Regions from separate parts of the Exiguobacterium sp. s192 genome, predicted to be linked through region 1. Evidence: riboswitches for the same ligand, from Rfam matches in the RefSeq annotation. Region 1 holds a riboswitch; each other region holds the start of a gene.
The links. A riboswitch is a leader RNA that binds a small molecule or an ion and turns the genes downstream of it on or off. The one in region 1 is predicted to bind S-adenosylmethionine.
Positions count from the first base shown of each region.

Region 1 (3,278 bases):
AATACAATGCTCGGTTCTTGAATAACAATTCTTCGTTTGTCGCGTATAACAAGAGACCGATGACCAGTCCGAGGATAAACGTCGCAAGCCCTGCAACGGCCGTCATATAAACCGTACTGCCGGTCGCTTCCCAGACCATATCCCAATCCACATCTGCAAAAAATGTACTCATCGGTGATCCACCTCCACTTCAACGTCACTCGCTTGAAGTTTGGCGATGACCACTTGTGTTTCATGTTCGGCACCGATCAACTGAATGAACAGCGTCCCAAGGGCGCCATCTTGCGTCTGTCCGACGTTCCCGCCAATGATATTAAATAATAAGGTCGAATCTTTCATGACTTCGGCAAGAATCGGGCTTTCGGCCGTTGAACCGACAAACGTCAACTGAACGATTTTCCCGGTCGGATACCGTTCCCGTAATTTCGTAAACGTCAATTCGTTTTCTGATGAAGACGTCAGCTGTTTCACGAATTCTTTTGTCATCGCTTGTTTCGGATGACGGAATACTTCGGCGACCGGTCCTTGTTCGACGATTTTCCCGGCTTCCATGACGGCGACCCGGTTACAGATTTTCTGAATGACGTGCATCTCATGCGTGATCAAGACGATGGTCAGTTTCAGTTTTTTGTTGATGTCGACGAGCAACTCTAAAATCGAGTCTGTCGTTTTCGGATCAAGCGCGCTTGTCGCTTCGTCACATAGTAAGACGTCCGGGTTAGACGCCAGTGCCCGGGCAATCCCGACCCGTTGTTTTTGCCCACCCGACAGTTGGGACGGGTAAGCCCCTTCACGTCCGTCGAGTCCAACGAGTTGAATCAGCTCGGCGACCCGTTCTTTACGGCGTGCTTTCGGATAACCGCCGAGTTCGAGCGGGAACATGATGTTTTCTTCAACTGTCCGTGACCACAGCAGATTAAAGTGCTGGAAGACCATTGAGACGTTTTTACGAACACCGCGTAATTCTTTTGGACGTAACGTCGTCATTTCGACTCCGTCGATTTGAATCGAACCACTCGTCGGAGCTTCTAACATATTCAACAATCGGATCAAGGTGGACTTCCCTGCTCCCGAATAACCGATTATTCCAAAAATTTCACCGCGCTCGATTGTTAAGTCGACATTGACGACGGCTTCAACCGATCCGCGCTTCGAGCGATAAATCTTTCCTACATCCTGTAAGCGAATCAATACTGTCCCTCCTAAACGTAAAAAAAAGTGCGCACGTTTTAGAGCAAACGCGCGCACTTTTTCAGTACACAAAACCATTTGCTCTCATCTTGCAGACATTCGTCTGCTGGAATTAGCACCACTTCGGAATAAATTCCGCGGTTGCCGGGTTTCATCGGGCCAGTCCCTCCACCACTCTCGATAAGAGTATTCGGTATTTAGTTATTTTTAATATAATCTGAATATTAGCAGGGGTTATTTTGCTTGTCAAACAGTTTTTTCTGAAACCGGTTGAAGCAGGCTGAAAGCACGTGCTAAATCTTCTTTCAAGTCTTCTGCGTCCTCAAGTCCAACCGAAATCCGGACAAGACCATCCGTGATGCCGAGCTCAGCACGACGTTCTGCTGGAATCGAGGCATGTGTCATGCGTGCCGGAACAGAAATCAAGCTTTCAACAGCTCCAAGACTCTCAGCCAGCGTGAAGAAGTGTGTCGCTTCGACGAGTTTCTCCGCGTTTTCCGCTGATCCGACATCAAAGCTGATCATGCCGCCAAAACCAGTCGCCTGTTTTTGTTGTGTCGCGTGACCCGGATGTGTTGGAAGTCCTGGATAGAAGATGTTCGAGACGACATCTTGTTCCTGTAAGAACTGAACGAGATCGTGTGATGTTTCTTCGATTGCATCCATCCGGATACCAAGTGTCCGTAAACCACGGACGAGCAGGAAGCTGTCCTGCGGTCCAAGAATACCGCCTGTCGAGTTTTGAATGAAGTGAAGATCTTCACCGAGTGCATCGCTGTTGACGACGACGAGTCCGGCGACGACGTCTGAATGTCCGCCGATGTATTTTGTGGCACTGTGCAAGACGATGTCTGCGCCGAGTGCAAGTGGTTGTTGCAAGTATGGTGTCGCAAACGTGTTGTCGACGACGAGTTTCAGGTTGTTGCGTTTCGCGATCTCAGCGACAGCAGCGATATCCGTGACTTTCAACAAGGGGTTTGTCGGTGTTTCGACGTACAGCATCTTCGTATTGTCTTGAACTGCAGCTTCCGTCGCGGCAAGATCCGTCGTATCGACAAACGTCACTTGGATGTTGAACTTCGGCAAGACACGTTGCATCAAACGGAACGTTCCGCCGTAGACATCATCGGTCATGACGATATGGTCACCTGACTCCAGCAGGTTGAAGACAGCATGAATCGCAGCCATTCCTGATCCGAAGGCAAAGCCACGTGCGCCGCCTTCGAGGTCCGCGATCAATCGTTCGATGCTCGTCCGTGTCGGGTTGGCTGTCCGCGAGTATTCGTAGCCTTCTTTTAATTGACCGATTTTCTCTTGTTTGTACGTACTCGTTTGATAAATCGGAGGTGTAACGGCACCAGTTGCTCGATCGACGCCTGTTCCTCCATGAATCAATGCTGTCTTTTTACGCATGTGTCTCGTCCACCTTTTCAAAGATTTGTTGGCTCAAATACCGTTCGGCACTGTCGGCGAAGACGGTGACGATGGTACTGCCGGGAAAACGTTCTGCAATATCAAGTGCTGCCGCGAGTGCCGCGCCGGCTGAACTGCCGACGAGCAAACCTTCACGTGCCGCTAATTCATGAACTTTTGTAAACGCGTCGTGGTCTGAAATCGTATGAATCTCATCGACCAGATCGCGGGAAACAAGGCTCGGCCATTTAGCCGTCCCGATGCCTTCCGTCTTATGCGGTCCGGCTGGTCCTCCGTTGAGAACGGAGCCTTCCGGTTCGACGATCGCGCCTTTTGTTCCCAGCCGCTCTTTCAAGTAAGCAGCGGTTCCTGCAAACGTTCCGCCTGACCCGCATCCGGCGACGAACCAATCGATGTGATCGAGTTCCGCCATCAGCTCAGGACCAAGTGTCCGCTGATATGTGACCGGATTTTCTTCGTTTTCGAATTGAAGCGGGACATAGCTGTTCGGAATCGTTTGTCCCAGTTCTTTTGCTTTATCAATTGCGCCTTGCATATCGAGTTCAGTTGGTGTGTTGACGACAGTCGCGCCGAGTGCCCGCATCAACGTCTGTTTCTCCTGACTGAATTTTTCAGGAACGACACAGATGACTTGTAAGTCATATTTTTTAGCG
Region 1 is NZ_JACSMS010000010.1:10,276-13,553, reverse strand. Features, by position in the region: gene KNP87_RS13690 (methionine ABC transporter permease) at 1-172, opposite strand, end outside; gene KNP87_RS13685 (methionine ABC transporter ATP-binding protein) at 169-1,191, opposite strand; SAM riboswitch class I at 1,273-1,378, opposite strand; gene KNP87_RS13680 (bifunctional cystathionine gamma-lyase/homocysteine desulfhydrase) at 1,438-2,604, opposite strand; gene KNP87_RS13675 (PLP-dependent cysteine synthase family protein) at 2,597-3,278, opposite strand, start outside.

Region 2 (3,278 bases), on a different contig from region 1:
CGGAACGACATGATCTTCAGCAGAATATAAAATAAGCGTCGGAATTTGAATGGCGGGAAGGGTTGGGATGGTGTCGCGAATCAAGCGTAAAAGTTCGGACGCAGCGACCGCCGGCACGACATCATAGATGATTTCAAAAGCGGTTTGCTTGATATCGGGTGGGCTTTCCGGCAGATAAACCGGACAATCCGTAAACGATAACGCTTCGTAAGCGGGGACGGATAAAGCAGCATTGATTGTGATGATACCTGCGACCGGCAGACCTTCGGCAGCGAGTGCCAGTGCGAGCGTCGCACCCATCGATTGACCGACGATGAAGATCGATTCACACTGGCGGGACAGTTGAGCAAAGCCCTCGCGGACACTCTGTTTCCAATCTTCGGCCGTCGCCGTTTCGAAGTCACGTACATCTGTCCCGTGACCATGCAGACGGGGGGCATAGACTGAAAAACCGTGTTCTGCGAAGCGTTCTCCTACAGCCCGAACACTTTGCGGCGTCGCATTAAAGCCGTGACACAGCAAAATGCCGATTGATCCACGTTCCAAGAAAAAGGCTTCGGCGCCCGGTAAAACAGGATAACTCATACTCATCATCTCATCCTCCATTTCAAAATAAAAACCCGTTTGGCTTTGGACGGCAAACGAGTTTCTCGTGTGTATCATCCAAAGCGGTTGCTTTGCTGGTCGGAGCACCTTGCCAATCGCAGGTTGCCGTGGAGTCCTAGAGCCAGGTCTCTCGTCCACTCTTGATATAACATATAGGAATTGTCGGATTAATCATTGAGAAGATGATAGCACTGACAGAAAAGGATTGTCAAATGCTCCTTGACCGGCGACCGGAACTCTTCTATGATGAAGCCCAACCCGGGAAATCAATCGATATGGGTCATATGGTTTATTTTTGAAAATATGGTTGACCTTTAAAAGATCTTTCTGTAATGTAAAAATTAGTTTTACGACATAAGTTCGAACAGCAACAACACACATATGAATTTCATACCGCAACACTTATCCAGAGAGGTGGAGGGACTGGCCCTACGAAACCTCGGCAACAGACTCATTATGAGCACTGTGCCAATTCCATCAGACGATTGTCTGAGAGATGAGTCGAGTGGATTCTGCCTCTGTGCGGATCCAGGTCTCTTCTTGTTTCTTAAGAAGAGGCCTTTTTGTTTTTTAAAAGGGGGAAAAAGTGGTGATTACATTCAAAAATGTAAAAAAAATCTACCAGACCAACGAACAATCGATCGCTGCATTGGACGGTGTCGATCTCGAAATCCGAAAAGGTGAAATCTTTGGCGTGATCGGGTTCAGCGGGGCTGGAAAAAGTTCTTTATTACGGTGTGTCAATCTTCTTGAACGTCCGACATCCGGCAGCGTGACGGTCGACGGGCAAGAACTGACGACCCTTTCGGCAAAACAACTGCGGGAAGCGAAACAAAACATCGGGATGATCTTCCAACATTTCAACTTGCTTGATTCGAATACGGTCTTCGCGAATGTCGCAAAACCACTCGTCTTAAAAGGGATCAAAAAGGAGGAAGTCCACCGGCGTGTCACCGAGCTGCTGGCGTTCGTCGACTTAGCGGATAAAGCCGATCATTATCCGGATCAGTTATCGGGAGGGCAGAAACAACGTGTCGGAATAGCGCGGGCACTGGCAACCCAGCCGTCGGTTCTGTTGTGTGACGAAGCGACATCGGCGCTTGACCCGCAAACGACACAGCATATCCTGCGGTTACTGAAACAGATCAACGCGGAATATGGGATCACGATTTTACTGATTACACACGAGATGGGCGTCATCCGTGAGATTTGTGACCGGGTCGCAGTCATCGAGGCAGGCAAGTTGATTGAATCAGGTACCGTGTTCGACGTCTTCTCGAATCCCCAGACGGCGACAGCGAAAAACTTTGTCCGTTCCGTCATGCAAGATGAGATTCCGGCGTCAGTGCAACGGTTGATCAAACAACGGGATGCCGGACATCATGTCTATAAAATCAATTTCCTTGGGGCACACACCGGGCAACCGCTCTTGTCGCAAGTCGCCAAACGGTTTGATGTCGATGTCAACATCCTGCACGGCAGCATCACGGAACTGCAAAATATCCCGTTCGGCAGTCTGCTCGTCGAATTGATCGGTGAAACGGCGGAAATTGCGCGAGCCCTGCAATACATTGATCAGTCGGATGTCAAGGTCGAGGAGGTGCTGGCCGATGCTAGTTAACTACACGGACATCTGGACCGCTTTTCTGCAAACCTTGACGATGGTCGGATTGTCGCTACTCTTTTCGACGCTGATTGGTCTACCGCTCGGAATTCTGTTGGTCGTCACACGTAAGGGAGCGTTGCTCGAACAAGTACCGCTCTTCAACGTCTTAAGCAGCGTCGTCAATGTGTTTCGGTCGGTTCCGTTCATCATTCTGCTCGTCGCAATCATTCCGCTGACACGGTTGCTCGTCGGGTCGTCGATCGGAACGAAGGCAGCAATCGTCCCGCTGGTCTTTTATGCGGCACCGTACATTGCCCGATTGATTGAAAGTTCACTGCTCGAAGTCAGTACGGGCGTCTTGGAGGCGGCGGAAGCGATGGGCGCGACACCGTTGCAGACGATTTTCCGTTTCCTGTTGCCGGAAGCACTCAGCTCGCTTGTCCTGAACTTGACGATCGCGACGATTGGCTTGATCGGGGCGTCGGCAATGGCCGGGGCGATCGGTGGCGGAGGGCTCGGGGACTTGGCCATCACCTACGGCTACCAACGGTTTGATACGACCGTCATGATCATCACGGTCGGAATCCTCGTCATCCTGGTACAAGGCTTACAGACAACAGGTAACCTGCTGGCACGAAAAATTCGGAGGCACTAACAAAACATAGAGAAGATAAGGGAGAGATGAACGATGAAAAAAGGATTAGCGATTGGTGCAGCATTGACGACGGTATTATTTGCAGGGTGTGCGGCGTCCGGGGAGGACGACAAAAATACGGTCAAGCTCGGCGTCAGCGGCTCGGATACGCAAGTTTGGGAATACGTCGCGAAAAAAGCGGAAAAAGAGGGCATCACGATTGAACTCGTCAAGTTCTCCGATTACGTGCAACCGAACCTGGCACTCGCGGAAGGTGAAATCGATGCCAACTCGTTCCAGACGATTTCCTATTTCAATGCCTTTAAAAAAGAACATAACTTAAAACTGTCGCCGATTGCGACGACCGTCATCGCACCGATGGGAATCTATTCGGATAAAGTCAAGGATGTCAAAGATATCCCGGTCGGTGGA
Region 2 is NZ_JACSMS010000006.1:34,419-37,696, forward strand. Features, by position in the region: gene KNP87_RS11000 (alpha/beta hydrolase) at 1-591, opposite strand, end outside; SAM riboswitch class I at 654-756, opposite strand; SAM riboswitch class I at 1,006-1,109, shown strand; gene KNP87_RS11005 (methionine ABC transporter ATP-binding protein) at 1,196-2,227, shown strand; gene KNP87_RS11010 (methionine ABC transporter permease) at 2,217-2,867, shown strand; gene KNP87_RS11015 (MetQ/NlpA family ABC transporter substrate-binding protein) at 2,901-3,278, shown strand, end outside.
Region 2: it holds a riboswitch for S-adenosylmethionine, as region 1 does, so the genes downstream of both, KNP87_RS11005 (methionine ABC transporter ATP-binding protein) here and KNP87_RS13685 (methionine ABC transporter ATP-binding protein) in region 1, are expected to answer to the same signal.

Region 3 (3,278 bases), on a different contig from region 1:
ATGTTAAATTCAAGCAATTCGTTGACTTACTGAATTAAACTCATCTATCCTTAAATGGATTGATTGAATAAAAAGTAAAATATATTTTTGTGAGCTAATTTTAATGGACAATGAAAACAGAAGTGAGAGGGGAATTACTTTACATGAAACGTATTATTATTCGCGCTGGTATGACACCGTTTGAACAGTTCGACGCAGAATATCTCATGAAACACAATTCAATCGGAGGAAACGTTGGAAACCTGATTTATCAATACAGCATCTTCCGCACATTGATGACAGAAGGCACGACGATTACACCGGATTATTACTACTATGAAGAAGAGCGTGCAGATGAGATCAACGCCAACTTCGACCTGTACGTCATTCCACTCGCAGACGCATTCCGTAAAGAATTCGTTCCGACACTTCGTAAATATACAAAATTGATTAAAAAGCTGAAGATTCCAGTCGTCGTCATCGGCGTTGGTCTACGCGCACCGTTTGAGCCGGACTTAAAAGAAGGTTTTTCATTTGATGAAGATGTAAAGGCGTTTGTCAGTGCCGTCCTCGAACGTTCAAGCATGCTTGGACTTCGCGGTGAAATCACATCAAAATATTTGACGCGCCTTGGTTTCCGCGAAGGAATCGATCACAAAGTCATCGGTTGCCCATCGATGTATGCGTTTGGCCGTGATCTGAAAATCCGTGAAACGAACATCACGAAAGATTCGATGATCGGCGTCAACTCGTCACGTCTTGCACCGCAGAACGTCCTGAACTTCATCACACGCGGAATGGAAGAGTACCCGAACCACTACTTCATCCCGCAATGGATGAAAGAGTTACGCTTGACGTACACAGGGACACATCCGATTGCTGACTTATCGGTCACGAACTACCCGGTCAAAATGTCGGATCCGACATACATGAACGACCGTGTCCGCTTCTTCTTGAATGCACAGACATGGATCGACTTCTTAAAAGAAGCCGACTTCAGCTTTGGAGCACGTCTTCACGGAAACATTACGGCAACGCTTGCCGGAACACCAAGTATCCTGATTCCGAAAGATGCACGGATGCGTGAATTGACGGATTACCACCAATTGACACACATCTGGGCAAATGACATCACAGACAGCACACGTTTGTCGGATGTAATCGAGTCAGCAGACTTCCAAAGCCCGGCTCGTGTACAGGCACGTAACTTCGATAACTTCGTCGAGTTCTTGAACACAAACGACTTAGAGCATATCTACAAAGAAACAAACTATCCGGAGAACGTTCCGTTTGATCGGGAAATGGCGAAAGCCGAACTGCTTCCAGTCGTCAAACCGATTACAGGAATCAGCATCGAAGAAGCCGTTTCACGTTTTGAATCGTACTTCCCGGAAGAAGAACAAAAAATCGTGGCAGCTCAAAAACGCGATAAAGCGAAGATTGCTGAGAAAGACAAAAAAATCAAATCGCTTCAAGGCAAGTTGAACAATCAAACAAAAGAAATGAAACATCAGCAGGGCACCCTGAACCGGAAAGCGGTTCGGATGGCATTGAAAACAGCTGACTTGTTTGCGAAGAAATAAGCAAAAGACGTCTTATACCGTTCTGGTGTAAGACGTTTTTTTAAATGATATATTCTGAATTGTGTTGACAATTCAGAACGTGGTTGGTACTGTTATGAAAAATTACATTCTTATCCAGAGAGGTGGAGGGACTGGCCCTTTGAAGCCTCAGCAACAGGTCGCAAGATACTGTGCTAATTCCTGCGGGTGTCGTACCCGATCGATAAGCTTCTTTTGATTGTCGACCGGCGCACCCATGTATGTGGGTGCGTTTTTTTATCAAAATTAGGCGAGAATACGCTTACTTCTAAACGTTAAGGGCGAAGCCCTAGTGAAAGTGGGAGATGAATCGCCAGCCTGTTTTTCGGGTATATTCTCTTTGAAGGAGGTGAAAAATGGTGTTGAAGCACAAGGCCTACAAATTCAGAATCTACCCCACAAAAGAGCAGGAAATCCTGATTGCGAAGACGATTGGGTGTTCACGCTTCATCTTCAACCACTTCTTGGCGAAGTGGAATGAATTATACAAGACCACTGGAAAAGGACTGTCCTACGGTTCTTGTTCCAAAGAAATTCCTTTGTTGAAGCAGGAGTTCGACTGGTTGAAGGAAGTCGATAGTACCTCTGTTCAGATCAGCGTCAAACATCTTGCTGATGCGTTTGACCGCTTCTTCAAGAAGCAGAACGAACACCCTCGTTTCAAGTCCAAGCGTAATCCCGTCCAGTCGTACAAGACCAACATCCAAGGCAAAAACCAGCTTCCTGAAGTATCGATTGGATGCAACCAGCTGAAACTTCCGAAGCTGAAATGGGTTCGTTTCGCCCACTCGAAGCAGGTCACAGGCCGGATCTTGAACGCCACGATCCGACGTAACGCTTCAGGCAAATATTTTGTTTCCCTGCTCGTCGAGCAGGAAATCAACGAACGGCCGAGGACCGGTTCATCCGTCGGCGTCGACGTCGGACTCAAGAACTTCGCCATCCTGTCGGACGGCACGGTATACCAAAATGACCGTTACTTCCGTTCGCTTGAGAAGAAACTGGCGCGCGAACAGCGTAAGCTCTCCCGCCGTCAACACATCGCCTTGAACAAGAAAGTGAAGCTGTCCGAGGCGAAGAACTATCAGAAGCAGAAACGGAAAGTCGCCCGTATCCACGAGAAGATTGCAAACAAGCGCACCGACTTCCTGCACAAGGTATCGACCGAGATCGTCCAAAACCACGACGTTATCGGCATCGAGACCTTGCAGGTGAAGAACATGCAGAAGAATCGCAAGTTAAGCAAGTCCATCTCGGACGTCAGCTGGTCCGAGTTCTTTCGCATGTTGGAGTACAAGGCGGAATGGTACGGGAAGACCGTCGTGAAGGTTGGCAAGACCTTTGCTTCCAGTCAACTGTGCTCCAGTTGCGGACATCAACACAAAGACGTGAAACATCTTGGCTTACGGGAATGGACATGTCCGAGTTGCGGCATCCATCACGACCGGGATGTGAACGCAGGACTGAATCTCAAACAAGAAGCCGAACGTATCTTAGCTTCTTCAACCGTCGGGACGACGGGGTTAGCCTGATAAATTTTCGACCGTTAGGTCGGATAACTCAGGAATCCTCCACCTCTGAGCAAAGCGTAGGTGGAGGTAGTTCAATGTAAATGAGAGAAAGAGGAGTGTGGAAGAGCAGATGAAAGAGGAGACGTTTCGACGAAAAATGGAATCCCGGCATATCGTCATGCTGTCA
Region 3 is NZ_JACSMS010000004.1:197,705-200,982, reverse strand. Features, by position in the region: gene KNP87_RS09600 (polysaccharide pyruvyl transferase family protein) at 144-1,562, shown strand; SAM riboswitch class I at 1,670-1,771, shown strand; gene tnpB (IS200/IS605 family element RNA-guided endonuclease TnpB) at 1,940-3,112, shown strand; gene KNP87_RS09590 (amino acid permease) at 3,222-3,278, shown strand, end outside.
Region 3: it holds a riboswitch for S-adenosylmethionine, as region 1 does, so the genes downstream of both, tnpB (IS200/IS605 family element RNA-guided endonuclease TnpB) here and KNP87_RS13685 (methionine ABC transporter ATP-binding protein) in region 1, are expected to answer to the same signal.